DNA from 4 places in the Streptomyces sp. NPDC002698 genome. Region 4 is predicted to be linked to each of the others. Evidence: riboswitches for the same ligand, from Rfam matches in the RefSeq annotation. Region 4 holds a riboswitch; each other region holds the start of a gene.

Region 1 (7,129 bases), on a different contig from region 4:
ACGCGCCGTCCCCGGCGGCCACCGCCTCCCTCCCGATCGGCCGCGAGGTCGCCCGCCGGGCACTGGCGGCGCTGGCGGCGGTCTGAGCTCTCCACCCACCACCGGCACGGACCGCCCCACAGCACTCCGCCCACCACCGGGACGGGCACCCCACGGCACGACGCCCGCCACCGGGACGGGCACCCCACGGCACGACGCCCGCCACCGGGGCGGACTACCCCATGGCACGCACCCGCCACCGGGACGGACCACCCCGCAGCACGGCGCCCGCCGCCTGGACGGACCACCCCACGGCACGGCGCCCGTAAAATCGACCCCACTGTGTCTGATTTCCTCGACTCCACCGAAGAGACCCGGCCCGCCTCCGCCGAGGACGGCTCGCCGCGTCACCACCGCGCCAAGGGCGGGCCCCGCTTCCCCGACGGTCCGCAGGCGGATCCCGCCGGCTCGCACTTCGAGCGGCGGATCCGGAGTTTCCAGCCGCGCCGGAGCCGGGTGACGACCGGACAGGCCGACGCGCTGCAGCGGCTGTGGCCCAAGTGGGGTCTGGACATCGACGGACGGCGGACGCTCGACCTCGCGGAGCTGTTCGGCGCGGACCTGCCCGTCGTGCTGGAGATCGGCTTCGGCATGGGCGAGGCCACCGCGCAGATGGCGGCCGAGGACCAGGGGACCGGGATCCTCGCCGTGGACGTGCACACACCGGGACAGGGCAACCTGCTCAACCTCGCCGAGCGGAACAGCCTCACCAACATCCGCGTCGCCAACGGGGACGCGATCATCCTGCTGCGCGAGATGCTGCCGCCCGCCTCCCTGAACGGCCTGCGCGTCTATTTCCCCGACCCCTGGCCCAAGAAGCGGCACCACAAGCGGCGGCTGATCCAGCCCGAGTTCCTGGATCTCGCCGCGACCCGCCTCGCGCCGGGCGCGCTCGTGCACTGCGCGACGGACTGGGAGCCGTACGCCGAGCAGATGCTCGAAGTGCTGAGCGCGCACCCCGCCTTCGAGAACACCCGGCCGGACGGCGGTTTCGCGCCGCGTCCCGAGTTCCGGCCGCTGACCCGTTTCGAGGGCCAGGGACTGGACAAGGGTCATGTGGTGAACGACCTCCTCTTCCGACGCGTACAGCATCGAGACCAGCACACCCCGGGCGACTGACCCGCACACACCCGCCAGCGTCCGCCGGGAGATCCCGGGGAGGCCGGTTACCGTCGCGGGCCACGCCCTCCCTCGTTAGGGTCAATGCCGTGGCCATCCATCCGCCGTACCCGAACCGGCCCGGCGCCCCCGCCGGACCTGCGCTGCGACATCCGCACTGGTGGCAGCGCGGTTGGGTGCGGTACGGAGCGCTGATCACACTGCTCGCGATGTCGGGTCTGGTGATCCTCGCCCTCGTCCGCGAACAGACCGGGACCGAGGGCTTCCTGGTCGGCCTCGGACTGGCCGTGTTCCCCGTGCCGCTGCTCATAGCCGCCTTCCGGTGGCTGGACCGGGTCGAACCGGGCCCCTGGCGCAACCTGTTCTTCTCCTTCGCCTGGGGCGCCTGCGCGGCCGCGCTCATCGCGATCGTCGCCAACAGCTTCGCGACCCGCTGGATAGCCATGACGACCGCGGATCCCTCCGGCGCCGACACGCTCGGCGCGACCGTCATAGCGCCCGTCGTCGAGGAGTCGGCGAAGGCGGCGGCCGTCCTGCTCGTCTTCCTCTTCCGCAGACGGGACTTCACGGGGATCGTCGACGGTGTCGTCATCGCCGGGGTCACCGCCACCGGCTTCGCCTTCACCGAGAACATCCTCTATCTCGGCACCGCGTTCGGCACCGACCAGCTCAGCGGGGAGAGCGGGCTCGCCTCGGTCACCGCGGCGACGTTCTTCGTCCGGGTGGTGATGTCGCCCTTCGCGCATCCGCTGTTCACCGTGCTGACCGGCATCGGCTTCGGCTTCGCGGCGCTGTCCGGCGAACGCCAGCACGCGCGCCGGGTGCTGCTGCCCATCGCCGGACTGCTGCTCGCGATGGGCATGCACGCGATCTGGAACGGCTCGGCGGGCTTCGGCCCGTTCGGGTTCTTCGGTGTGTACGCGGCGTTCATGGTGCCCGCGTTCGGACTGCTGACCTGGCTGGTCGTCTGGACCCGGCAGCGCGAGCTGCGGACCGTGCGCGCCGAACTGCCCGTGTACACCGCCGCCGGCTGGCTGGGCGCGGCCGAGCCGTGGGTCCTCGGCTCGATGCGGGCGCGGCAGCTCGCGCGCGAGTGGGCCGGCCACCACTTCGGGAAGAGCGCGGCACGCTCGGTGGCGGAGTACGAGGCGTACGCGACCTCGCTGGCGTTCCTGCGCCACCGGGGGCGACGGGGCCGTGCGGGCGCCGACTTCGTCGTACGGGAGCGCGAGTTGCTCGACGAGCTGTGGCGCCGCCGGGAGATCGCCCGTCCGGCCCTCACCTACGCGGCCCGCGCCACGGCACCGCTGCCCGCACCGCCGCCCTGGCCGGCCCCCGGGTACGGCTACATCGCCCCGCCGGCCCGGCCCTACGGCCCACCGGCACAGGCACCCGCGCCGGCCCCGTATCCCGCGTACAACCCGTACCGCTCCTAGGGCCCGACGTTCGGATCATGCGGCGGGACGCGGGGCAGCCGACAAGGCACCGCACCTCGGCGCCACCTGATCCGAACGACGGGCCCTGGGGCCCGACGCCCGGGACCGGCCGGTCCCGCACCACCGGTCCCGCGCCCGCGCCACGGACCGGCGGGGGTACCCCGGGTCCGCGTGCCCGCGCCACGGCCGTTACGCCGACGCCTGCGTCAAGCGCGTGAGTTCCTCGTCCGTCAGCACCAGGTCCGCGACCCCCAGCAGGGCCGGGAGCTGCTCCACGGTGCGGGCGGAGGCGATGGGCGCGGCGACCGTCGGCTGTGCGGCCAGCCAGGCGAGGGCGACCGTCGGTACGGCGACGCCGTGGGCCGCGGCGATCTCGTCGAGGGCGGCGAGGACCAGCGGCCCGCGTTCCGTGTCGAGGTGCTTGGCCGCGCCCGCGGCCCGGGCCGAGTCGACCGTCGTGCCGGGGCGGTACTTGCCGGTGAGGAAACCGGAGGCGAGCGCGAAGTACGGGACGGCGGCCAGACCGGCCCGGGAGGCGACCTCCAGCAGGGAGCCCTCGTAGGTGTCGCGCGAGACGAGGTTGTAGTGCGGCTGGAGCGCGACATACCGCGCGAGACCCTCGCGGTCGGAGAACTCCAGGGACTCCCGCAGCCGCTCCGGAGAGATGTTGGAGGCGGCTATGTACCGCACCTTGCCGGCCGTCACCAGCTCGTCGAGGGCACCGATGATCTCTTCGACCGGCACGTCCGGCTTGTCGAAGTGCGTGTAGTAGAGGTCGATGTGGCCGGTGCCCAGGCGGCGCAGCGACGCGTCGGCCGCGGCCTTGATGTTGGCACCGGACAGACCCGGGTACGCGGGGTGCTGGCTGACCTTGGTGGCGACCACGATGTCCTCGCGGTTGCCGCGGGTCCTCAGCCACTTGCCGATGATGGTCTCGGACTCGCCGCCCTCGTTGCCCTCGATCCAGGCGGAGTAGGAGTCGGCCGTGTCGAGGAAGTTGCCTCCGACGGCCGCGTAGGCGTCGAGCACGGCGAAGGACCGGGTCTCGTCGGCCGTCCAGCCGAAGACGTTGCCCCCGAGGGAGAGCGGGAAGACCTCGAGGTCGGACGAACCGAGCTTGCGAAGAGAAGTCATGTACGGGCTCAACACCCGGCCCGGATGGATGTATTCCGCAATCACCCGGGCCGTCGTCCGCACCGGGACGACCGACAGCCCTGACGTCGGGGGGGTTGACGTCAGGGCTGCCGGAGATCGGAGATCAGGGGTTGAGGCCCTTGCTCTGGAGCCACGCCATCGGGTCGATGCCGGTGGCGGCGCCGCCGGCGTGCACTTCGAGGTGCAGGTGCGCCCCGGTGACGTTGCCCGTCGCACCCACGCGCCCGATGACATCACCGGTGGCGACCTTCTGGCCCACGCTGACGCTGATCGACGACTGGTGGCAGAACCACAGCTCCGTACCGTCGTCGAGGGTGAGGATCGTGCGGTAGCCGTACGCTCCCGCCCAGCCGGCCTCGGTGATGGTGCCGCTGTGGATCGCCTTGAGAAGCGTGCCGGTGGGCGCCGCGAAGTCGAGTCCGGTGTGGTAACCGGAGGACCACAGGGCACCGGCCTCGCCGAAGGTCGAGGTCAGCGTGTACGAGGACGTCGGCAGCGAGTAGCTCTTGGCGAGCTCGGCGAGGCGCTCCTGCTCGGCCTTCGCCTTGGCCGCCTCCTCCGCCTTCTCCTTCGCGGCGTCGGCCTTGGCCTCGGCTTCGTTCTGCTGCTTGACGGCGAGGTCGACGGCCTTCTTCGCGGCGACCGTCTGGGCGGCCTTCTGCGTGGCGGTGTCGGCCTGGTTCTGCTGCGCCTGGGCCTGCTGCATGATGCGGTCGCGCAGCGCCTCACCGGCGTCGGTGGTGCCCTGGGCCTCGTCGGCGCTGGTCAGGCCGGCGGTGGTGAACGGGGCCGTGGAGCCCTTGGGAGCGCTGGATCCGCCGTCCGATATCAGGGCCCTGGCCGACTCGGTGACCGACGACAGGTCGGGCATCGAGATCGAGACGGGCGCCTTGTCCGGAGCGGCGCTGGCGATGCCGCCGCCTCCGACGGCGGCTATGACGCCGACGCCGAGAACCGTGGAGCTACGGGCGAGTCCGCCGCCGCCGCGCTGCTTGCCCGTGCGGTGCCGGCCGCGGACGGGAGCGACGGAATCCGCGGTGGGATTCCACTCCTCCCAGGGACCCTCGTCCTTGCCGTAGCCGAAGGTGTGCGTTTCGTTCGGCGCGAACGGGGTTGGCTGAGCGGGCCGGTTGGACGCCACGTGAGCGCACTCCTTTCCTTCCTTGCCGCCTACCGGGTTAGCTGACGGGTTCGGAGCAGGAAGGTCTCCTACGCGCGTACGGCCACCGTGCTTCCACGGCGGAATACGCCCGATTCACCCCACGAGTTGGTTCCCCGGTTCCCTTACGGGATTCGGCGCGTGCGCACGGAGCCGCCTCTTGTGACGGTTGTGACGACCGCGCTGCGTTATCGAACGTTAATAGACCCAGGCACCGAATTCCAAGCTGTTCCGACTGATCATTAACGGCTCTTGGCCAGGACTTTGGGGTCATGAGCGATGAAAAACGGGCGAGTTGACCTCACGGTGTCGACACGGGTTTCCCTGACGGTGAGTCAGGTGCTACGCGGAGGGACACCGTCCGGTCACCGCTCGTGACCGAGCCCGGAAAAGCCGTCGCCCAGGGGGTGGAAGACCTCCCGGACGACGGGTGCCCCCCTCGGCGAGCACCCGTCACGGGCGCCGGACGGCGAGCAGCGCCATGTCGTCCGTCAGCGCGCCGCCCGTGTGCAGGCGGGCCGCCTCGAAGAGGGCGGTCAGCAGTGTGTCGGGGCAGGGAAAGGCCCGTCCGGCCAGCCAGGCGGCCGGATCGAAGAACTCCCCCCGCGCGTCACGGGCTTCGGACAGTCCGTCGGTGTGCAGCAGCAGCGTCGCCCCGCGAGGAAATCCCTCCCGCACCGTCGGGGCGGGCAGGCTTCCCAGTTCACTCATCCCGAGGGGCAGCGCGAAGGACTCGGCGGTGAGGGTGAGGAGCGTGCCGTCGGGACGCAGCAACAGGGGCGGCGGGTGGCCGCGGTTGACGACGCGTACGACGTCCTCGCCGTGCGGGATCTCGGCGAGGACCGCGGTCGTGAACCCCTCGGCCGCGTCGACGCTGTCGCGCCGGGTGCCCGCGCGCTTCAGCGCCCGCTCCAGGCGCTCCGCGACGCCCTCCAGGGTCGCCTCCTGCTCGGCCGCCTCCCGGAACGCCCCGACCACCGTCGCGACGGTGGCCACCGCGGTCATCCCCTTCCCCCGCACGTCCCCGACGACCAGCCGTACACCGTGCGGGGAGTCCTGCACGGCGTACAGGTCCCCGCCGATGAACGCGTCCTCCTGCGCCGCCTCGTACCGGGCCGCGACCTCCAGTCCGGCGATCCGCGCCTCGGGCTCGGGCAGCACGGCGCGCTGCGCGAACTCGGCGATCTCCCGGACGGAGGCGAGCCGTTCGTCGCCGCGCCGGACGACCGTGTTGATGAGGACGGCGAGGACCGCGGCCATCGCCACGGTGACCACCTCGGTGACCGCGTCGACCTGAAGGACTATGCCGAGGGCGAGGTGGGTGACGAGCACGGCGCCGACGGCGAGGACGCCGGCGAGAACGGTTCCGCGCAGTGAATGGAGGGGTGCGGCGACCAGGGGCGCGGCCGCGAACAGGGGGGTCGCGGTGAATTCCGCCGGGGTGAGGTAGTCGTAGACGACCCCGGCGGCGACGAACAGCACGGGCAGGGCCCGGACGAAGGCGCGTGCGTACACGATCCCGCGCGGCTCCGCTCCCGCCGCCGGACCGGGTGGCGGGACGCTCCCGGACCCGCGGACACCGCGGGACGGCCGGTCGGCCCGGTCACGGGGCTGTCCGGTCCGCCGCTCACCCGCCCGCTGCCCCGCCACCCGTCCAGAAGAACCGGTACGGGGGCGGCGGGCGACCTGTGTGGCCCGACCGGGGGAGGACACCGCCCGCCGGAGCGAACCGGGACCGGCCCGAAGGACCGCGCGAAACGGGACCGGTTCCGGAGGACCACGGCCGGAAGAAGGCGAAGCGGCCGAAAGGCGGCGGGAGAAGGCGGAGGGAAGCCGGAAAAGAGCCTGGAGCGGCCGGCGGAACCGGTGGGGCAAACACCAAGGGCCGGAACTCGTGAATCCGAGTTCCGGCCCTTGGCCTTCAGTAGCGGGGACAGGATTTGAACCTGCGACCTCTGGGTTATGAGCCCAGCGAGCTACCGAGCTGCTCCACCCCGCGTCGTTGAAACCAGTGTACGCCATCCGCGGGACCCGGAGCACACCCGTTTAAACGCACCCCTCCAGCGGCGCCGGCACCCGGCTTCTCCCCGGCTTCTACCCGGCCACCAGGTGCCGGTTGGGGGCCTTGGCGCGGTCCGCGTACTCGGGCAGGACGGCGACCTGGACGCCCGCGGCGGCGAGGAGCCCGTTCCCGTCGGCGTCCCTGACGAACGTGTCGGGC
Region 2 (7,129 bases), on a different contig from region 4:
CTCGATGCGCATCTTGATGTCGTCCGGGGAGAGGGCGCCCTTGGCCGCGACGTGATCGCCCGAGGACTCCCCGCGCAGCCGCCGTCCGATCCACGGGACGAGGTACTCGCGCGCCCACTGGATGTTGTCGCGGCGCACCTCCAGCGTGCCGCGCGGCGGGAGGGGCGGCCAGGGCTGGTCCGGGTCGGCCGGGACCTCCAGGCCGAGTACCTGTCCGGCACGGAGCGCCACCCGGGTGTGCCCCTCGGGAGAGAGGTGCAGCCGGTCGCCGTCCCAGGCCCGGCGGTCCTGGATCGTCTTCAGGGACCAGAGGTCGAGGACGGGACAGCCGTAGCGGTCCGCGATGGCACGCACATGCCCGTTGTAGGTGGCGATCTTGCCGCGCAGGTGCTTGAGCACGGGGACGCCACGCGTGTCGAAGCCGGTGGTCACCATGACGGTGCCGACGGCGGAGGTGAGGTCGACGATCGCGCGCTCGAAGCGTTCCGCGACCTCGTCGGGGTCGGTGCCGGGGCGGATGATGTCGTTGCCGCCTGCGCAGAACGAGACCAGGTCCGGGCCGAGTTCCTTGGCCCTCTGGAGCTGGGACTCGACGATCTGGTCGAGCAGTTTGCCGCGCACGGCGAGGTTGGTGTAGCCGAAATCGCCTTCGGGCCTGCGGTCCGCGAGAAGTACCGCGAACCGGTCCGCCCAGCCGACGAACGCTCCGTCGGGCCCAGGGTCGCCGACGCCCTCGGTGAAGCTGTCCCCCACCGCCACGTACGACCCGATCACTGATCTGTTGTCACTCTTCGAATCGTCTGCCACATGGAGCATGATTCACCTTTTGATGTGAGCTACGCGACCGTAGGGAAGGGTTGACGGCCGGTGAGATAAGCCACTCGCCAAGCATTGGTCAACTATGGAATAAGGCTCGCGTCAAGGATGTTGAAGCAGCGATCGCCCAGGGGCCGTTGCCGCGGGCACACCGAAGGCCGGACCCGGGGGATCGAGGGGTCCGGCCTTCGGAGATCTTCCTGCCGTCAGGAGCAGGAGGCTGGGGGGGTCAGCCCACGGCGACACCGTGCGAGCGCAGGTACGCGATCGGGTCGACGTCGGAGCCGTAGTCCGGCGTGGTGCGGATCTCGAAGTGCAGGTGCGGTCCGGTCACGTTGCCCGTGGCACCGGAGAGACCTATCTGCTGCCCCTCGGTGACGGTCTGCCCCGCCGAGACGGACAGCGACGACATGTGGGCGTACTGGGAGTACTTGCCGTCGGCGTGCTGGATGACGACCTGGTTGCCGTAGGCGCCGCCCCAGCCCGCGGAGACGACGGTGCCCGCGGCGATGGACTTGAGCGTGGTGCCGGTCGGGATCACGAAGTCCACGCCCGTGTGGTAACCGCTGGACCACATGCCGCCCGCCACCTTGTAACCCGTGCCGACGGAGCTGCTCGCGACCGGCAGGGTGTAGCCGGACGAGGTGCCGGTGGAAGGGGCGGCGGAAGGGGCGGTGGAAGGAGTGGCGGAAGCGGTGTCGGAGGGGGCCGTGTCGGCGGCCTGGGTCGCCTGACCGGCCTTCGCCGAGGTGGTCGTCCGGGCGGCCGAGTGCGTGGCCGAGTGCGTGGCGGCCTTCTTGCCGAGCGACAGCTCCAGACCGGGGTGGATCAGCGACGGGTCGCCGCCGATGGCGGAGCGGTTGTCGGCGTAGATCTTCTTCCAGCCGCCGCTGACGTTCTGCTCGTCGGCGATCTTCGAGAGGTAGTCGCCGGACCTCACCGCGTACGTCTTCGTCCCGGCGGCCTTGGCGGCCTTCTTCGCGGGAACGGCGGTCGCGGCCTTCTCGACATGGTGCGCGACGGCGGTGGCCGGGGTCGCGGCGTGGGCGCCGGTGGCTCCCATCAGGGGCAGCGCGAGTGCGGCGCCACCGGTTCCGGCCACGGCGATCGAGCGGGTGAAACGCAAGGACTTGGGACGGCGGTGCTTACCCTTCGCGGGCATGACGAATTCCTCTCCGGCGCCTGCGGGGTGAGCTGTCGGGTGCGGGCTGGAGATGCCCGGCCACGCTGCTGCGCGGCTGTACCCCTAGCCTGTTCCGGAAAAGAACCGGACCAGGCGCGGAACCTGTGGGTCCCCCGCTCCTGCCGTGTACGGGTGAGTGTGCGGATTCCGGGCGGCGGCAGGATTGGGCGTCCGTCCGGATTGAGGCAGAACGTAAGCGACATGAGAGCGCGTCGACAACTATGTGCGGTTTCTGTGCGCTCGCCTTTCTTGATCCATGCGGAAACCGCCGTCACCCTCCGTGGAGCGACGATCTTCCCGACCTCTCAACCCACCTGTAAATCCAGGCAGGTTGAGTAATGAGGACGGCAACGCATCGTCACGAATATGACGCTCCTCACGCGACTCGCCCCAGGGCGCCCTATTCCAGGGCTAGTTGTAACGAAGGCACCTATTCGGACAGAACAGACAGATGCTGCATGAGCGGATATCCGGTACATCCGGATCCCTGTACGGAATGACGCGCAAAACGACACCCCCTCATGCCCTGTTTCGCCTCGATTGCCCCATGGGATCGAGGCGGCCAGAAGCGCGCGACCGGTCCATCGCGGGATTCAAACACGCATTCGACATCAGATGTCACAATGCGTCGCTCCCAGGGCGTTCCGTCCGGAAGGCATCGGCTGTGGACAACTCATTGCCCGAGGAACCCATGTCGTATCGTCGGGAGCGCGAGCCGGTACAACTGCCGACGAGCGGCGCCGAGTCCAGCACGGCGACGCCGGCGGCCGAATGGGAGGAGCCCCCGTGACGCAGCAGGTCCCGTCGACCGAGCCCGAGCTCGGCGGAGTGCGCAACTTCCGCGACGTGGGCGGACTGCCCACCGCGGACGGCCGGCGAGTGCGTCATGGGCACCTGTTCCGCAGCGGCCACCTCGCCCACGCCACGGAGGAGGACGCCGCGTTCCTCGCCTCCCTGGGTCTCCACACGATCTTCGACTTCCGTAATGCCGCGGACCAGAAGCTGGAGGGCCCGGACGTCGAACTGCCGGGCGTGCGGAACGTGAACCTCCCGCTGAGCGACCCCGCGGACGGCAGCGAGTTCTGGAAGATGGTCCGCGACGGCGATCTCGACCAGCTGCGCGCGATCCTCGGCGACGGCAAGGCCGAGAACCGGATGATCAACTCCTACCGCACGATCGTCAGGGAGCGCACGGCCGAGCACTCCCAGGTGCTGCACGCCCTGGCCGACGACAGTGTGCCCGCGCTGATGCACTGCGCGGCGGGCAAGGACCGTGCCGGGCTGTCCATCGCGGTCACCCTGCTCGCCCTCGGCGTCGAGCGCGAGGCGATCGTGGCCGACTACCTGGAGTCGAACGCCGCGCACCGCCGTTACAAGGTGCACCGCAACGGCTCCTCGGCCGGTGCCTACTCCCCCGAGGTGATGGAACTGCTCAGCCCGCTGTTCGACGCGCGCGCCGCGTACCTGACGGCCGCCTTCGAGACGATCGAGGAGACCTGGGGCAGCGTCGAGGTCTATCTGGAGCAGGGCCTGGGACTGACGCCGGAGCTGCGGGAACGCCTGCGCGGGCGGCTCCTGGACTGAGCCGCCCGCCGGGACCGGACCCCCTACTGGTTCTGCGCGCCCAGCGTGAAGAGCAGGTAGATGAAGGCCGCGAACAGGTGGCCGACGGCGACGTAGATGATCAGCCGCACCCACAGGGCGCGCGGGAACCTGTCCTCCATGGAGCGGCGGCGTTCTGTGGGTTCGGTCATGACGTCTCTCCCGAGGTGGGGTGGCCCGTCGCCGGGCCGAGGCACAGCGCGGCGACGGGGCTCTGCAGCAGGGTGTGTACGAAGAGGAGCTCGGCTCCGTCGCGTTCGGCGGCGGCGATGCGGTGCGGGGTCAGCGAGTCGAAGTGGGCGCTGTCTCCCGGCGCGAGGACGTGCGCGGTGTCCCCGAGGCGCAGACTGAGCCGCCCCCGGAGGACGTACAGCCACTCCTCGCCCGGGTGGACGCGCACGATGTCGCCCTGCGAACCGTACGGGACGTGCACACGCAGCGCCTGCATGCCGCGGCCCGCGGAGCCCGCCTGCCAGTAGGTCCAGCCCCCGGCCGGGGCCGGTTCCATGGCGGCGGCCCGTACGATCGCGTCACGGTCGGGGACCGCCTCGCCGAGCAGTTCCGAGACCGTCGTACCGTAGACACGGGCCAGCGTGAGCAGCATCGGCAGCGAGGGCTGGCGCTGTCCGGTCTCCAGCCGGGAGAGATGGGCGGGCGAGAGCCCGGCCGCGCGGGCGGCCGCCTCCAGCGTGAGGGAGGCGCTGCGGCGCAGGGCCCGGAGCCGGGGCGCCACGGCGTGCAGCTCGGCGGACGGCTCGTCGACCGCCCCTGTGTCGGCAGGGCTCATGGGACCATTGAGCCAAACAATTACCTCTGGGGCAATTTTCTTGCCCCAGAGGCAAAAGGTCCGCCGCACCCGCACCGCCTTCGCGGCGACCGCCGGTGCGGCCGGGTCTCAGCGGTTCGCCACCGCCTGCTTCACCAGCGTCTTCCCGAAGTCCCACATCAGCCCGCCGCCGTTGTGCGCGTCCTCCATCACCGCGGTGAAGGCCTCCACGAACCGGTCGACATCCCGCTCGTCGATGACCAGGGGCGGGATCAGCTTGATCACCTCCAGGTGGTCGCCGGAGACCTGGGTGAGGATGTGGTGCCGCTGGAGCAGAGGCACGACGACCATCTGCGCGAACAGACCCTTGCGCGCGGCCTGCAGCATGCTCCAGCGGCCGCGCAGCTTGAGCGACGCGGGCCGGCCGAACTCGATGCCGATCATCAGACCCCGCCCGCGCACCTCGCTGAGCAGCTCGTAGCGGTCGACCAGGGCCGCCAGCCGGGACTTCAGCAGTTCCCCGGTGATCCGCGCGTGGGCGACGGTCTGCTCGTTCTCCATCACGGAGAGCACAGCGAGCCCCGCCGCCATGGCCTGCGCGTTGGAGCCGAAACTCGCCGAGTGCACGAGGACCCGGTCCATCGAGGAGTAGACCTTCTTGAAGATCCAGTCCTTTCCGAGGGTCGCGCCCACCGGCACATAGCCGCCGGAGAGCGCCTTGGCGACGCACACCAGGTCCGGTTCGACGCCCTCCTCGTGCTGGTAGGCGTAGAAGTCCCCGGTCCGGCCGAGGCCGGTCTGCACCTCGTCCGCGATGAGCAGTGCCTTGTGCCGGTGCAGCAGCTCCTGGGCGGCGCGCAGATATCCGGGCGGGGACTCGTGGACGCCCTTCCCCTGGATCGGCTCCACGATGAGCGCGGCGACGTCGCCCTTCTTCAACTCCCTTGCCAGGGCGTCCAGATCACCGAGCGGGACGGCCGTGTCGGGCAGCAGCGGCGCGAAGCCCTCGCGGAAGCCGTCCTCGCCGTTCACGGACAGGGAACCGGTGGTCAGCCCGTGGAAGGCGTGCGCGCAGTACAGGATCCGCGGTCGGCCGGTGGCGTACCGGGCGAACTTCAGCGCGGTCTCGACCGCCTCCGTACCGCTGTTGCCGAAGAACACCCGGTCCAGGTGCGGGCTGTGGGTGAGCAGCCGCTCCGCGAGCAGGCCCGGCAGCGGCTGGCAGTCGAAGCGGGTGAGGTCGGCGAGCGAGGCGTCCAGGACGTCGTGGAGCGCCCGCCGGACGACGGGGTGATGGCGGCCGAGGCCCATCACCCCGAAGCCGGCGAGCATGTCCAGGTGGTCGTTGCCGTCCGCGTCCCAGAAGTGGGCCCCCTCGGCCCGCTCGTAGACCTTGTCGAAGCCGATGGTGTGCAGCATGCGCGGGAGCTGGTGGTTCAGGTACTTCGTGTGCAGTTCGTAGCGCTCGGCTCCGCGCTCGGCGAGGAGCGCGCCGAGGTCGAACTCCCCCTTCTGGGCAGGGTCGGTCATTCCTGTTTCTCCTTGGACGACTCTTTCTCGGCCGGCCGGTCGGCGGCCTCGATCGGTTCGTACGCGGCCTTGGCCCGCTCGTCCCTGACGGCCAGGGCGGCGCTGATCCGTCCGGCGATCTCCACGGGCGTGAGCCCGATGTCGGCGAGCACCTCGGACCGCTTGGCGTGCGCGAGGAACTGCTCGGGGATGCCGAACCGTCTTACGGGCACGTCGACTTCGGCGTCCCCGAGGGCCAGCGAGACGGCGGCGCCGACGCCCGAGGCCCTGCTGTTGTCCTCGACGACGGCGACGAGCCGGTGTTCGGCGGCGAGGTGGGGCAGCGCCGGGTCGACCGGCTTGACCCAGCGCGGGTCGACGACGGTGCAGCCGATGCCGCGGGCCTGGAGCAGGTCGGCGGTCTGGAGGCAGACCTGGGCCATGACGCCGACCGCGACGAGCAGGACCTCGGGACGCTCGCCCCGGTGCAGGACGTCGAGCCCGCCCACATGGTCCACCGCGGGGATCACCGGACCGACGGACTCCTTCGGGAAGCGGATCAGGGTCGGCGCGTCGTCCACGGCGACCGCCTCCCGGAGCTGGGCCTTCAACTGGTCGGCGTCGCGCGGAGCGGCGATCCTGAGGCCGGGCACGACCTGGAGGATCGACATGTCCCACATGCCGTTGTGCGAGGCGCCGTCGACGCCGGTGACCCCGGCCCGGTCGAGGACGAAGGTCACACCGCAGCGGTGCAGCGCGACGTCCATGAGGAGCTGGTCGAAGGCCCGGTTGAGGAAGGTCGCGTACACGGCGACGACGGGATGCAGACCGCCGGTCGCGAGTCCGGCCGCGGACACCGTGGCGTGCTGCTCGGCGATGCCGACGTCCCACACCCGGTCGGGGAACCGCTCGGCGAACTTCCCGAGCCCGACCGGATGCAGCATGGCCGCCGTGATGGCCACGACGTCCGCCCGCTCCTCGCCGATCCTGACGATCTCGTCGCCGAACACGGAGGTCCAGGAAGGGCCGTTGGACGGGGCGAGGGGCTCGCAGGTGAGCGGGTCCATCACGCCGACCGTGTGGAAGTGGTCCTCCTCGTGCGCGAGCGCGGGTTCGTAGCCGCGTCCCTTCTCCGTCAGGCAGTGGACGAGCACGGGACCGTGGAAGCGTTTCGCCCGGCGCAGCGCGGACTCCACGGCTCCCACGTCGTGACCGTCGATGGGACCGACGTACTTGAGCCCGAGGTCCTCGAA
Region 3 (7,129 bases), on a different contig from region 4:
TCGAGTTCCAGCCCTCGCCGATGGTCTTCGGGCCGCCGACGCCGTCGGCCGTTCCCTCATGCCCCTTCGGCCACGCCTTCTTCAAGTCCTTCGGCTCGTCACCCTTCGACGTGCCGCCCTTCGCGCCCTCCAGCTCGTCGCTCTCGGTGACCTTCGCGCCCTTCGGCGGGGTGAAGGCGAACGTCGACGCGGCCGGCCGGGAGAAGTCGACCTGGGTGAAGCCCGCGTCCACGACGGCCGCGCCGCCGCTGGCCGGGGTCAGCGTGAACTTCAGCGGCAGCCCCGTCTTCGCGTCCACCGCGATGCTGATCGCGCCGACCGTGGTGCCGGACTGCCGGGGCTTGATGACCAGCTTGTAGGCGTCGCGGCCCGCGACGTGCGCGGTGCCGTCGACGGTCACGGAGGTCGTGTCGTCCACGGCCTTGAGAGCCTCTTCGGCGAAGTCCTTCGGAGTGGCCGGGACATCCCGCGGCGCCTTGTCCTTGGGGCCCTCGCCTGCGTGCCCGGACTCGGCGGACGTCGAGTGGAAGACCTCGTTCGACTTGCTGTCGTACCCCCACACGTCCTTGCCGTTGTGGATGACGCTGTACTCGGCGGCGTTGTCCAGCAGGGAGACCTTGCCCCTGTCCGGGCCGTCGACCGCGACGCGCAGCGTGTGCGTGCCAGAAGCCAGTTCGAGGAGCTTGGACTGCGGGTCGGCGGAGGAGCCGCTCTGCCCCTCGGCCGCGCCGGACAGCAGGCCGCTCTCCAGACCGCCCAGGTCGGGCAGCCCCAGATCGGTGCTGATCTTGACCGTGCCGGAGAGCTGCTGGACGTCCGACTCGGCGATCTTCTCGATGAGTTGCTGTGCGGTGACCTTCGGCAGGTCGGGGTCTCCGGAGTCGGCGAGCGCCGGAACGAGTCCGATCGTCGCCGCCGCCACCCCCACCACCGCGACCGGAACGACGTACCGCGCGGCCTTGCGTCGCCCGGCGAGCCTGTCGTCGGTCTCCGCGGCCCTCGCGCTGTCGTCGGATTCGTACGGTGCCATGTGTGCGTTACCTCCGTCGTCGGCGGCGGCCCTGCCCTCGTTTCCGCTCCACTCCTAAGCCGCCATTCTCACCCGGACCGGTGAGGAGTGGTGTTCTCCATCTGACCAAATACGCGGGATGAAAGCGTCAACCCCCGGGCTCAACTCCACGTAGTCCTGCGGTATGACGTGACAGGGCGGTGCCTGCCCCGACCCGTAGGGGTCGCTCGTGGGGGTCGTGCATGGGGTCGTACATGAGGTCGCACGTGGGGTAGCACGTGGGAGAACCCGGCCTGTCGCGCCCGGCCGGGTTCCCGACGGGGAGGCCGCCCTCGACGGGCACTTCGCCTCATCACCCAAAAGACGTCAAATGTGGCGACATTTCGAGCAAAGGACGGCTCGAATCCGTACGTACAGGTGGCAGCGATCGGAGCACCCGGCACTCCGGGGACCACAGGATCGAGGGATCGCCATGATCGCCATCAGGTACGTCGCGGGATACGCGGCCACGGGCACCGCAGTCCTGGCGCTCACGCTCGCCGGATGCGGAGGGGGCGGCGGCGGAAGCGGCGGCGGCAAGAGCGGGACCAGCCCCTCGCAGAGCAGCGGCGGCACGTCACAGAGCGGCACCACGGGATCGGCGACGTCCACGCTGACCACGGCCAAGGTCGCGAAACTGGGCACGGTCGTCACCGACGACAAGGGGTACGTCCTGTACCGCTTCGACGCGGACTCGGCGAACCCGACCAAGGTCACCTGCTACGACACCTGCGCCGCGGTCTGGCCTGCGGCCACGGCCAACGGCGGGGTGACCACGAAGGGCATCGACAAGAGCCTGGTCTCCACGGTGAAACGCGCCGACGGCAGCACCCAGGTCACCCTCGCCGGCTGGCCCCTCTACCGGTACGCCAAGGACGACGAGCCGAAGGAGGCCTACGGCCAGGGAGTGGACGGAACGTGGTTCGCGGTGACGCCGGACGGAGCGAAGATCACCACACCCGCCTCGACCTCGCCGGCACCGGCCACGACGAGCACGGGAGGCGGCGGAGGCTACTGACAGCCGCCCCGGCACGGACCGGTCCCGGCCTGGCCGGTACGGGGCTGGTCCCTGCCCAGACGGTACGGACCGGTTCCAGCCGGCCCGCGACCGGTGACACGTGAGCCTGCGTCCCCCAGCCGACCCATGTCCGGTGACACCCGAACCGGCGTCCCAGCCGGCCCGTGTCCGGTGACACGCGAGCCTGCGTCCCCCGGCCCGGCCATGTCCGGTGGCACCCGAACCGGCGTCTCAGCCCGCCCGGTGCACCACGGCGTCCACCAGCTCGACCAGCGCGGCCTTCGAGTCGCACTCACGCAGCGGGGCCAGCGCGGCGCGCGCCTCCTCCGCGTAGCGCACGGTGTCCCGGCGCGCCTGCTCCAGCGCGGGGTGCTCCCGCAGCCGGGCCAGCGCCTCCGCGTGCCGCGCGTCGTCCGTCAGGTCGGATTCGAGCAGCTCGCACAGCGCGATGTCCTCGGCGAGCCCCAGCCGCTCGGCGCGCTCGCGCAGCCGCAGCACCGGCAGCGTGGCGATGCCCTCGCGCAGGTCCGTCCCCGGCGTCTTGCCTGACTCGTGCGAGTCGGACGCGATGTCGAGGACGTCGTCCGCGAGCTGGAAGGCGACGCCCAGCCGCTCGCCGTACTGCGTGAGCACGTCCACGACCGTCTCGTCGGCGCCCGACATCATCGCGCCGAACCGGCACGCGACCGCGACCAGCGATCCGGTCTTGCCGCCGAGCACGTCGAGGTAGTGGTCGACCGGGTCACGGCCGTCGCGCGGTCCCGCGGTCTCCAGGATCTGCCCGGTCACCAGCCGCTCGAACGCCTCGGCCTGGATCCGGACGGCCTCGGGTCCGAGGTCGGCCAGGATGTAGGAGGCGCGGGCGAAGAGGAAGTCGCCGGTGAGGACGGCCAGCGAGTTGCCCCAGCGGGCGTTGGCGCTGGCCACCCCGCGCCGGACCTCGGCCTCGTCCATCACGTCGTCGTGGTACAGCGTGGCGAGATGGGTCAGCTCGACGACCACGGCCGAGGGCACGACACCCGGCGCGTAGGGGTCGCCGAACTGCGCGGCGAGCATCACGAGCAGCGGCCTGAACCGCTTGCCGCCGGCGCGCACGAGGTGCTGGGCGGCTTCCGTGATGAACGGGACCTCGCTCTTGGTGGCTTCGAGCAAACCCTCCTCGACAGCCGCCAATCCGGCCTGGACATCGGCTTCGAGAGCCTGGTCCCGCACGCTCAGCCCGAACGGCCCGACGACGGTCACGAGAGGTTCTCCTGTCTGCTGACGATCACATGGCGAACTCGGTCGATCATTCGGTCGATGACACGGTTTGTCGATGTGTCGCTGCCATCACTCAAGTCAGCGTATCCGGTCACGTTTCGATCACCGCGAGCGCCCACCGTCCCCCGGTCCACTTCGCTCCGCCAGGTGGTGGGCGCGAGTACACCCGGAAGGCACACGGGAAGCACCTGCGTGCCCCAACGGCGGGTACCCCGGCTCACGGGCGCCATCCCACCACCGACTGTATGTTCATGATCGGATGATGTGAAACGATTTACGATGACATGCGGCGAAATACCCGTGATTCCGTCCTCCGAGGTGACGCTCACGCACATCCGTACGCCCTTCCCTTACGAGACCCACTCACGAGGACGCCCTCATCCCTCTCCCGGGCGGCACCCGTCCGGACTCCTCGGTCCGGCGGCCGCCGGACCGAGGAGTCCGTACCAGCACCCCTGGAGCACCTCCCGTACCGCCTGACCGACTGGACGGCCCCGCGGGACCAGCAGCGCCACCCCTGGTACGCCGGGCACGGCCACGCCTCCGTCCGCGTGGATGTACGCGGCCACGGCAATGTCGACACGCATGCCCGGTCGCCACTCACACTCGGTCGGCCCGACCGCTCGCCTTCGCCGCCCGCCGGACCCCGCACACGGGGGCGAGGGCATGTGGCGGAGCATGCGGGAGAAACGGCTGGAAGCGATCGTCCGCGCCGCGCACACCCGGCCGGCGCACCGGACCAGGGACGCGCACCGGCGCCACGACAGCCTCCGCAAGGAGTACGGGGCCGTCCGCGCCGCGGTCCTCGCGGTCGGCGGCCGGCACGACCCGCACCGCGACACGGTGCCGCGTCCGGTGCGGAACCCGCCGCCGGACCGCGTACGAGGTCTCATCGGCTCCTGGTCCCGCCAGTACCCGGACCGGGGCCTGCCGCCGGGACCGGCCATCGGCTTCCTCCAGGAGACGCCGCGCCGGTGGGACCACTGGCTCAGGGACAAGGAGACGGACGCACTCTCCGTCCCCCTTCCGCGCTCGTACGTGATGGACGCGCACCCTCCGGCGACGGTGCACGCGCGGATCCCCGGCCACCGGGTAAGCGACCCGGCCCGGCCCTCACCCTCGGTGACCCCGGTCGCGTACGCGCTCCGGGGCGTCCTGAACCTCTCGGCGTGCCGGGGCCCCGGCCGGGCGGTTCCCCGGGAGCCGGGCACCACGGAGAACGTGGTGCTCGACCTGAACGCCATCGGCTACGCGTTCCCGGCATGCCATCGGATCCGGCTGGGCGTCTCCTCCGCGTACCGACCCTGGATCCGGCCCCAGCCGGGCTCGGAGGCGGGCTTCACCCTGGAGCCGATCGGCAGCGTCCCGCAACTCCCCATACGGGCAACGGAGTCGGACACCTCGGCCACCTCGGCCACCTGCGGCGCACAGGACTTCGTCACGACCGACGAACCCGTCCGCGAGGACGGCGACGAGGTCGTCTTCCACCGGACCCGGGAGAAGCGCTTCCGCGCACAGCTGGCTGACCGGGCGCACCAGCACGGGAGTTCACTCCCCGGACCGCTACGCATCCACACGCACCCCAGGCCCGGGCCGGCGCGACGCGCTCACGGCGCGGGCCCCGGCGTATCACCGCGCGCCGGACGGCGGCAGGACGCTCCCGTACCGAACACCGGTGGCACGAGGCGCACTTGACCGCCCACCGGCCCGAGTCCGGACCACGTCCGGGCGGCTTCGGACCACGTCCGGGCAGCTTCGGTTTACGTCCGGGCGGCCTCGGCTCGCGTCCGGGCGGCTTCGGCTCGCATGCAGGCGGCGCTCCCACCGCCGGGCGGACGCGTTCCCGATGTGTCCCGCGCCACAATTCCCGCCACACCAGGGGCCGCTCAGCACCCCGTGAAGAGCTCGGCGACGGCTTCCATCGCAAGCGCAATGCCCGAATTACCCCTCATGCCGCCTTGATGCTCTTTGGTCTCGTGAGTTGAGTCACCGGCGAACCGGACCCCCGCCGCGCGCCCTTCCCGGCCCAACCCGTTTGCCAAAGGCAAGTTGAGGATCCAATTCCGGCGCAATCGGACTTTTCGCCTGTGCATCAACCAGGAGAAAGCGATCTTCGCGGTCAAATCTCGTCTTGTTTCGGACATGTGCTCTCGCATACGTTCTGGTCGAACCCGGGCGGATCGCCGAATCCTGCCGCCGCCCGGCAACCCATCGACCCACGCACGGCAGGAGCGGGGGAACCACAGGTAAGCCGCCGATCCGGGCACACCGGACCGGCTTGGGGTGAAGCCGTGCCAACAGCGCGGCCGGGCATCTCCCGCCCGAACCCGACAGCTCACCTCGCAGGCGTCGGAGAGGACATTCGTCATGCCCGTACGAGGCAAGCACCGCCGCATGAAGACCAACGTCATCACCCGGGGCATGATCGCCGCCGGAACGGGCGGCATCGCCCTCGCCCTCCCGCTCGTGAGCGCCACCGGCGCCAGCGCCGCCACCCCGGCGCAGGCCCCGCAGGCCGCCCACACCGCGGTGGTTCCCAACGTGGAGCTCGTCACCTACAAGGTGGTCGCCGGCGACACGCTCTCCACGGTGGCGAAGAAGTACCCCAAGAGTGGCGGCTGGAAGAAGCTGTACGCGGCGAACCGCGCGGTCATCGGTGACAACCCCGCCCACCTCCGTCCGGGCCTGAAGCTGACCGTGGGCACGAAGACGCTGAAGTCGACGACCGTCCGCACCACGGCGAACGCGACCACCGCCGTCGCCAAGCCCAAGGCGGCCACCGTCACCCAGGCCTCCGCCAAGACGTACGCCGACAACCTCGACGGCTGGATCAAGGAATCCCTGGACGTCATGGCCAAGGCGGGCATCCCGGGCAGCTACGACGGCATCCACCGCAACGTGATGCGCGAGTCCTCCGGCAACCCCAACGCCATCAACAACTGGGACTCCAACGCCGCCGCGGGCATCCCCTCCAAGGGCCTCCTCCAGGTGATCGACCCCACGTTCCGGGCGTACCACGTGGCCGGCACGTCGTGGAACATCTACGACCCGGTCGCCAACATCACCGCGGCCTGCAACTACGCGGCCGACAAGTACGGCTCGATGGACAACGTCAACGGCGCCTACTGATCGCACCCCGCACCCCGTCTTCCTCCGCACCCGCCGACGGCGCCTTCCCGGCCCGTCGGCGGGTGCGTCGCGGTCGCGTCGGCCGGTGTGCGTTTTGCTGGTGCGCCGGGCGTCGCGACGGGGCGAACGTCGCCTGTCGCGGCGCTAGAAGCCGAAGAGGCGCTCCAGCACGACCGCGATCCCGTCGTCCTCGTTCGACAGGGTGATCTCGTCGGCCACCGCCTTCAGTTCCGGATGGGCGTTGGCCATCGCCACACCTCGGGCCGCCCAGTCGAACATCGGGATGTCATTGGGCATGTCACCGAAGGCGAGCGTCGCTTCCGGGGTGAGCCCGAGGTGCGCCGCGGCGAGAGCCAGGCCCGTCGCCTTGGTCACCCCGCATGGCTGGAGTTCGACGGTGCCGGGACCGGACATGGTGACCGTCGCCAGCGAACCGACCACTCCCCGTGCCGCCGACGCCAACTCGTCGTCGGACAAGGAGGGGTGACGGAGCAACACCTTGCTGATCGGCTCCGCCCAGAGGTCGTCCCGGCGCGGCACCCGCACCGCCGGCAGAGTCGGATGCGGCATGACATAGCCCGGCTCGATGAGCGTCAGCCCGTCCACGCCGTCCTGGTCGACCGCCGCGTACAGCAGCCCGACCTCCGCCTCGATCTTGCCGAGCGCCGTCTCCG
Region 4 (7,129 bases):
TCGGCGAGTGCCGCGTCGGCGGCCGGGGTCTCCCCCACCGTCGGTATGGCCGTCACGACGACGGCGTCGCAGCCGTCGTCGGCGAGCGCCTGGGACAGCGCCCGGTGGAAGTCCTCCGCCGAGGCCGCCGTGGTCAGGTCCCGGGGCGGCAGCGGCCTGAGTCCCTCGGCGAGACACGCGTCGTACGTCAGCAGCCCCAGGGACTCGGAGTTCCCGAGGATCGCCACGCGGGGGCCCCGGGGAAGCGGCTGACGGGCCAGGAGCAGGCCCGCGTCGACGAGTTCGGTGATCGTGTCCACCCGGATCACTCCGGCCTGGCGCAGCAGCGCGGACACGGTGGCGTGCGGCAGCCGTGTGGCCCGCACCGCGTGCCCCTGGGGAGCGGCCCCGCCGTGCCGTGCCCCCTGGACCACGACCAGCGGCTTCGCGGCCGCCGTCCGCCGCGCGAGCCGGGTGAACTTGCGCGGGTTGCCGATGGATTCGAGGTACATCAGGGCGACGTCGGTGTCCGGGTCGTCGTACCAGTACTGCAGTACGTCGTTGCCGGAGACGTCCGCGCGGTTCCCGGAGGAGACGAAGGTCGACACGCCGGTCACACCCGTGACGCCTCCACCGCGCCGGTGCAGCCGGGACAGCAGGGCGATGCCGATGGCTCCGGACTGCGCGAACAGGCCGATGCGTCCGGGGCGGGGCATCTGGGGGGCGAGCGAGGCGTTCAGGCGCACGTCGGGCGACGTGTTGATGACACCGAAGGCGTTGGGCCCGATGATGCGCATCCCGTACGTGCGCGCGTGCCGCACGAGCTCGCGCTGGCGCTCGCGTCCCTCGGGGCCGCTCTCGGCGTAGCCGGCGGAGACCACCACCAGTCCCTGCACGCCGTGTTCGCCGCATTCCGTCACGACCCCGGGGACGTGTTCGGCGGGCACGGCGACGACGGCGAGGTCGACGGGTTCGGCGATGTCCCTGATGGAGCGGTGGGCCGGGACTCCGTCGAGTTCCTTCTCCTGGAGGGCCGCGTTCACGGCGTACAGGCGTCCGGTGAACCCGGCTTCCCGGAGGTTGTCGAGGACGCTGCGGCCGACCCCGCCGGGTGTGCGCCCGGCGCCGATGACGGCGACGGAGCCGGGGGCGAGCAGCCGCTGCACGGAGCGGGCCTCGGCGCGCTGTTCCCGCGCACGCTGCACGGCCAGGGACCGGTCGGTGGGTTCGAGGTCGAACTCCAGGCGTACGACACCGTCCTCGAAGCTGCGCTTCTGGGTGTATCCGGCGTCCGTGAACACCTTGATCATCTTGTTGTTGGCGGGCAGCACCTCGGCGGCGAAGCGGCGGATGCCGCGCTCGCGGGCCACCGCGGCGATGTGCTCGAGCATCGCGGAGGCGACACCGCGGCCCTGGTGGGCGTCCTGCACGAGGAAGGCGACCTCGGCCTCGTCGGCGGGCGCGGAGGCGGGCATGCCGTCGGCGTTGATCCGGTCGTAGCGCACGGTGGCGATGAACTCACCGCCCACCGTGGCCGCGAGACCCACGCGGTCCACGAAGTCGTGGTGGGTGAAGCGGTGGACGTCCTTGGCGGACAGCCGCGGATAGGGCGCGAAGAAGCGGTAGTACTTCGACTCGTCCGACACCTGCTCGTAGAAGCTGACCAGACGTTCGGCGTCGTCGACGGTGATGGGCCTGATGCGTGCGGTGCCGCCGTCGCGCAGCACCACGTCGGCCTCCCAGTGGGCTGGGTACTCGTGCCGGTCCGCCGAGGTCTGCATGGGCCCCAGAGTACGGCTCGCGTACGACAACGGCGCGAGGCAGTCTGAGGGTGACGGGCGTCGGAACGGGTCCTCGGCCGACACCGCGGCGGGCGAGGTCCGGGACAGTCCGGGCACGCCTCGCGATATGAAAGAATGGTCTAGACAACCCTGAACACCCGAAGGGCAGCATCACATGGCTGAGCGCCGCGTCAACGTCGGCTGGACCGAGGGCCTCCACGCCCGCCCCGCCTCCATCTTCGTCCGGGCCGCCACGGCTTCCGGCATCCCCGTGACGATCGCCAAGGCCGACGGGGACCCCGTCAACGCGGCCTCCATGCTCGCGGTCCTCGGCCTGGGCGCCCAGGGCGGCGAGGAGATCGTCCTCACATCGGACTCCGAGGGCGCGGATGCCGCTCTCGACCGTCTGGCGAAGCTGGTCGCCGAGGGGCTCGACGAGCTCCCCGAGACCGTCTGAGCCGCCCACGAGGCACCCGGACACACGGCCGAGCCGCGCCCCCCTTCACCGGATGGCGCGGCTCGGCCGTTTTTCCGTACCCTCGCCCGGAATTCCCCGCATGGCACGTACGACCTCGCGCCATGGCCGCGGGAATGGCGTGCGCCGAAATTCCGGACACACGCGTAAAAGGGCATCAGAATGAGCCCCTGCCGAATATCCCTCTTTGTATACGGCGCCCGTGTTAATGACGCGGGCCCGTCATGTTTACGGGATGTTGCGAACTTCTCACACGGTCCGGCCGGTCGCCGCCGGGAAATCGGAGCCGGTGCGCGGCCGTGGCGCGCTCGGTGTGCAGGGCCGTGATCGCGCGGGCCCGCTCACTGTCCCCGCGGGCGACCGCGTCCACGATGCCGCCGTGCTCGGCCCAGGACTCCGCGGGGTCGGCCGGCGCCTCCACCGAGTACATCCAGGCGATCTTGTGGCGCAGCTGGGCGAGCGTCGAGGTGAGCGCGGGGCTGCCGGACGCCTGCGCGAGCGTCTCGTGGAACCAGCCGCCCAACGAGCGCAGATCCTCGCTGTGGCCTCGCCTGGAGCGCTCCTGCCCCAGCCTGACCAGACCTCGCAGCACCTTCAGGTGGGCCTCCGTGCGCCGCTGCGCGGCCCTCGCGGCACCCAGCGGTTCCAGCAGCATGCGCATCTCCAGGAGGTCCGCGGCCTCCAGTTCGGAGGGCTCCGCGACACACGCGCCCGCGTGCCGGCGGGTGACCACGAACCCCTCGGCCTCCAGCGTGCGCAGGGCCTCGCGCACGGGGACGCGCGAGACGCCGTATCGGCGCGCGAGCAGTTCCTCGGTGAGGCGGCCGCCGCGCTCGTAGACACCCGCGACGATGTCGTCACGGATCGCCGTGCACACCGAGTGCGCCGGAATACGCATGACCGACCTCCGCTTTAATCCCCGTGAAACGCCGTCGATTGACGCTTGTTCAGTGACTCTATTGCAGGAAGCCTGAATTTCCGATGGCAGGTCTGAATCCATGGATATTTTTTGGACAGACGGCGTCCGGAAACGACGATGCCCCGGCTCGGTGAGCCAGGGCATCGAAAGCGGCGAAGAAGCCGCGAAGCGGTCGTCAGAGGTTGACGCCGTGCGAGCGCAGGTACGCGACCGGGTTCATGTCCGATCCGTACTCGGCGGTCGTACGGGCCTCGAAGTGAAGGTGCGGACCGGTGGTGTTGCCGGTGTCCCCCGAGAGGGCTATCTGCTGCCCCGGAGTGACCGTCTGACCCACGGACACACCGATGGACGAGAGGTGGCCGTACATGGTGTACGTGCCGTCGTGCATCTTGATCACGACTTGATTGCCGTACGCGCCGCCGTCTCCGGCCGTGACGACCGTGCCGGCACCGACGGAGTGGACCGGCGTGCCGGTCGCGGCGTGGAAGTCGACTCCGGTGTGGCTGCCGGACGACCAGAGGCTGCTGCTGGCCTGGTAGCCGGTGGAGACGTACGAACCGGTGATCGGCATGACGAACGTGTTCAGGCGCTTGCGCTCGGCCTCGCGGGCGGCGCGCTCCTTGGTCTCGCGCAGCTTCTGGGCCTGCTCCGCGGCCTGCTTGCGCGCGGTCTGCTCGGCCTGCTTGCGCGCGGCGGCCTCGTCGGCTGCGCGCAGCTGCGCGAAGGCCTGGGCGTCGATCTGGTCGGCGACCGTGTCGTTGAGGGTGACGGTCTGGGTCAGTCCGGTCTGCTCGACGGAGGCTTCCGCGGCGAACGCGGGGGCGGCCAGGGTTCCGATGACACCGGTGGTGGTGAGCGCCGCGACCCCGACGGCGGTCGTGGTGGTCGTGCTGTGCACGCGGCTCGTACGACGGTGTTTGCCGGTGCCACAGGTGAACGCCATGTAGGGGCTGATCCTTTCCTTCCCTCTCGCCTACCGGGTTAGCTGACGGGTTCGGAGCAGGAAGGTCTCCTACGGGCCCCCTCCGGAGAGGGCGTCCGATTCACCCCAGGGACTACGTGTGGGTCCCCGGCTCCCCTGACTCGCGTCATGGGGGACTCGGCGATGACTGCCCGGTGCCGCGGGCGCGGCGCACTGCGTGACGAACAGCCGCACTGACGCTAAGCGGGGCAACTTTCGAACAACAAACGGATCACGATTTTTGTAACGCATCCCACAGGGCAGAAGGGTGACCGTCATACGAATACGGACATCTTGGGAACGGCTTCCGGAAAAAAGAAGGGCCCTGACGGCTCTTCAGCCGTCAGGGCCCTCCCTCGTCGCACGGTTCTACTCGGCGGCCACCACGGTGACTTCACCGATTCCGAGGGCCCTGACCGGCTCCGCGATCTGCGCCGCGTCGCCCACCAGGACGGTCACCAGACGGTCCGTCGGGAAGGCGCTCACGGCCGCCGCGGTGGCCTCCACGGTGCCGGTGGCGGCCAGCTGCCGGTAGAGCGTCGCCTGGTAGTCGTCCGGCAGGTGCTGCTCGACCTGGTCCGCGAGCGTGCTCGCGACCGCCGCGGCCGTCTCGAACTTGAGGGGCGCGACGCCCACCAGGTTCTGCACGGCGACGTCGCGCTCCGCGTCGGTCAGGCCCTCGGCCGCGAGGGTGCGCAGCACCGTCCACAGGTCGTCGAGCGCGGGACCGGTGTTGGGGGTGTCGACCGAGCCGCTGATGGCGAGCATCGCGGCACCCGTGCCGTCCGGCGCGGAGCGCAGGACCTGTCCGAACGCCCGCACGCCGTAGGTGTAGCCCTTCTCCTCGCGCAGGACGCGGTCCAGGCGCGAGGTGAGGGTGCCGCCGAGGCAGTAGGTGCCGAGGACCTGCGCGGGCCACACGCGGTCGTGCCGGTCGGCGCCGACCCGGCCGATGAGCAGCTGCGTCTGGACGGCGCCGGGACGGTCGACGATGATCACGCGGCCGGTGTCGTCGGCGCTCACCGGCGGCACGGGGCGCGGCTGGGCGGCCGAGCCGGTCCAGGAGCCGAGCGTGTCGGTGAGGAGTTCGTCGAGATCGACACCGGTCAGGTCACCGACGACGACCGCGGTGGCCGTGGCGGGGCGCACGTGCTTCTCGTAGAAGGCACGAACGGCCGACGCGTCGATGTTCTGGACCGTCTCCTCGGTGCCCTGGCGGGGGCGCGACATGCGCGCGCCCGCCGGGAACAGCTCCTTGGAGAGCTCCTTGGCGGCACGACGGGCGGGATTGGCCGTCTCGTGCGGGATCTCGTCCAGCCGGTTGGTCACCAGCCGCTCGACCTCGCTGTCCGCGAACGCGGGGGCCCTCAGGGCGTCCGCGAGCAGGCCGAGGGCCTTGGCCAGGCGCGAGACCGGCACTTCGAGGGACAGGCGCACACCGGGGTGGTCGGCGTGCGCGTCGAGCGTGGCACCGCAGCGCTCCAGTTCGGCGGCGAAGTCCTCGGCCGAGTGCTTGTCGGTGCCCTCGGAGAAGGCGCGCGCCATGATCGTGGCGATGCCGTCCAGGCCCGCCGGCTCGGCGTCCAGCGGCGCGTCGAGGTTCACCTCGACGGCCACGACCTGCTGGCCGGGGCGATGGCAGCGCAGCACGGTCAGACCGTTGTCCAGGGTGCCCCGCTCGGGGGCGGGGAACGCCCACGGCTTCGGCTGGCCGGCCTGGGGCTGCGGGTGGAAGTCCATGGTGGCGAGCTCGGTCACTTCGCCGCCTCCTCGTCGGTCTCGTCGGCGGAGTCAGCCGCGTCGGCTGCTTCGGCGGTGGTCGGCTCGTAGACGAGCACCGCGCGGTTGTCGGGGCGCAGGCGGGCCTTGGCGGCCTCCCGGACCTCCTCCGCCGTGACGTCGAGGACGCGCTGCACGGCGGTCAGGGCGAGCTGCGGGTCGCCGAACAGGACGGCGTAACGGCACAGTTCGTCGGCGCGGCCCGCCACGGTGCCGAGCCGGTCGAGCCATTCGCGCTCCAACTGGGCCTGGGCGCGCTCCATCTCACCGGCCGTGGGGCCCTCCTCGGCGAACCGGGCGAGCTCCTCGTCGACGGCGGCCTCGATGACCGGGACCTCGACGTCGCCGGACGTCTTCACGTCCAGCCACCCCAGGGAGGGCGCTCCGGCGAGCCGCAGCAGGCCGAACCCGGCCGCGACGGCGGTGCGGTCACGGCGTACGAGCCGGTTGTAGAGCCGGGAGGACTCGCCGCCGCCGAGGACGGTGAGCGCCAGGTCGGCCGCGTCGCACGCGCGCGTGCCGTCCTCCGGGAGCCGGTAGGCGGCCATCAGGGCGCGCGCCGGCACGTCTTCCTCGACGACCTCGCGCACCTGCTCGCCGATGATGTCGGGAAGCGAGCCGTCCCGCGGGGCGGGCTTGCCGTCGTGCCCGGGGATGGAGCCGAAGTACTTCTCGACCCAGGCGAGCGTCTGCTCCGGGTCGATGTCGCCGACGACCGACAGGACCGCGTTGTTGGGCGCGTAGTTGGTGCGGAAGAACGCGCGGGCGTCCTCCAGGGTGGCCGCGTCCAGGTCCGCCATCGACCCGATCGGGGTGTGGTGGTACGGGTGGCCCTCGGGGTACGAGAGCGCGGTGAGCTTCTCGAAGGCGGTGCCGTACGGCACGTTGTCGTAACGCTGCCGGCGCTCGTTCTTCACGACGTCGCGCTGGTTCTCCATGGACTCGTCGTCCAGTGCCTCGAGCAGCGACCCCATGCGGTCGGCCTCCAGCCAGAGGGCGAGCTCCAGCTGGTGGGTGGGCATGGTCTCGAAGTAGTTGGTGCGCTCGAAGCTCGTCGTGCCGTTGAGGGAGCCGCCGGCGCCCTGGACGAGTTCGAAGTGACCGTTGCCGTGGACCTGCTTGGAGCCCTGGAACATCAGGTGCTCGAAGAGGTGGGCGAGACCGGTCCGGCCCTTGACCTCGTGGCGCGAGCCGACGTCGTACCAGAGGCACACCGCGGCGACCGGGGTCAGATG

The links. Region 4 has a riboswitch for cyclic di-AMP ahead of ACFYW9_RS15780 (peptidoglycan DD-metalloendopeptidase family protein). Riboswitches for the same ligand answer to the same signal wherever they lie in the genome.
Region 1: linked by a shared signal. The riboswitch ahead of ACFYW9_RS30965 (M23 family metallopeptidase) and the one ahead of ACFYW9_RS15780 (peptidoglycan DD-metalloendopeptidase family protein) in region 4 are both predicted to bind cyclic di-AMP.
Region 2: linked by a shared signal. The riboswitch ahead of ACFYW9_RS26375 (peptidoglycan DD-metalloendopeptidase family protein) and the one ahead of ACFYW9_RS15780 (peptidoglycan DD-metalloendopeptidase family protein) in region 4 are both predicted to bind cyclic di-AMP.
Region 3: linked by a shared signal. The riboswitch ahead of ACFYW9_RS06500 (transglycosylase SLT domain-containing protein) and the one ahead of ACFYW9_RS15780 (peptidoglycan DD-metalloendopeptidase family protein) in region 4 are both predicted to bind cyclic di-AMP.

The regions. Positions count from the first base shown of each region.
Region 1 covers NZ_JBIAQM010000030.1:19,783-26,911, forward strand. Annotated here, with positions in the region: gene lhgO (L-2-hydroxyglutarate oxidase) at 1-86, shown strand, start outside; gene trmB (tRNA (guanosine(46)-N7)-methyltransferase TrmB) at 322-1,158, shown strand; gene ACFYW9_RS30955 (PrsW family intramembrane metalloprotease) at 1,248-2,594, shown strand; gene ACFYW9_RS30960 (aldo/keto reductase) at 2,784-3,728, opposite strand; gene ACFYW9_RS30965 (M23 family metallopeptidase) at 3,853-4,890, opposite strand; cyclic di-AMP (ydaO/yuaA leader) riboswitch at 4,902-5,058, opposite strand; gene ACFYW9_RS30970 (PP2C family protein-serine/threonine phosphatase) at 5,362-6,423, opposite strand; tRNA gene ACFYW9_RS30975 (tRNA-Met) at 6,834-6,907, opposite strand; gene ACFYW9_RS30980 (dihydrofolate reductase family protein) at 7,003-7,129, opposite strand, start outside.
Region 2 covers NZ_JBIAQM010000021.1:30,253-37,381, forward strand. Annotated here, with positions in the region: gene ACFYW9_RS26370 (SGNH/GDSL hydrolase family protein) at 1-774, opposite strand, end outside; gene ACFYW9_RS26375 (peptidoglycan DD-metalloendopeptidase family protein) at 1,046-1,978, opposite strand; cyclic di-AMP (ydaO/yuaA leader) riboswitch at 1,983-2,144, opposite strand; gene ACFYW9_RS26380 (tyrosine-protein phosphatase) at 2,786-3,583, shown strand; gene ACFYW9_RS26385 (DUF6126 family protein) at 3,607-3,723, opposite strand; gene ACFYW9_RS26390 (XRE family transcriptional regulator) at 3,750-4,388, opposite strand; gene ACFYW9_RS26395 (aspartate aminotransferase family protein) at 4,497-5,897, opposite strand; gene dxs (1-deoxy-D-xylulose-5-phosphate synthase) at 5,894-7,129, opposite strand, start outside.
Region 3 covers NZ_JBIAQM010000003.1:374,593-381,721, forward strand. Annotated here, with positions in the region: gene ACFYW9_RS06480 (outer membrane lipoprotein carrier protein LolA) at 1-1,030, opposite strand, end outside; gene ACFYW9_RS06485 (hypothetical protein) at 1,482-2,066, shown strand; gene ACFYW9_RS06490 (polyprenyl synthetase family protein) at 2,298-3,308, opposite strand; partial or broken gene ACFYW9_RS06495 (CocE/NonD family hydrolase) at 3,606-4,709, shown strand; cyclic di-AMP (ydaO/yuaA leader) riboswitch at 5,530-5,690, shown strand; gene ACFYW9_RS06500 (transglycosylase SLT domain-containing protein) at 5,694-6,455, shown strand; gene ACFYW9_RS06505 (HAD family hydrolase) at 6,600-7,129, opposite strand, start outside.
Region 4 covers NZ_JBIAQM010000009.1:120,737-127,865, reverse strand. Annotated here, with positions in the region: gene ACFYW9_RS15795 (GNAT family N-acetyltransferase) at 1-1,760, opposite strand, end outside; gene ACFYW9_RS15790 (HPr family phosphocarrier protein) at 1,936-2,217, shown strand; gene ACFYW9_RS15785 (GntR family transcriptional regulator) at 2,441-3,133, opposite strand; gene ACFYW9_RS15780 (peptidoglycan DD-metalloendopeptidase family protein) at 3,330-4,097, opposite strand; cyclic di-AMP (ydaO/yuaA leader) riboswitch at 4,110-4,269, opposite strand; gene ACFYW9_RS15775 (pitrilysin family protein) at 4,485-5,873, opposite strand; gene ACFYW9_RS15770 (M16 family metallopeptidase) at 5,870-7,129, opposite strand, start outside.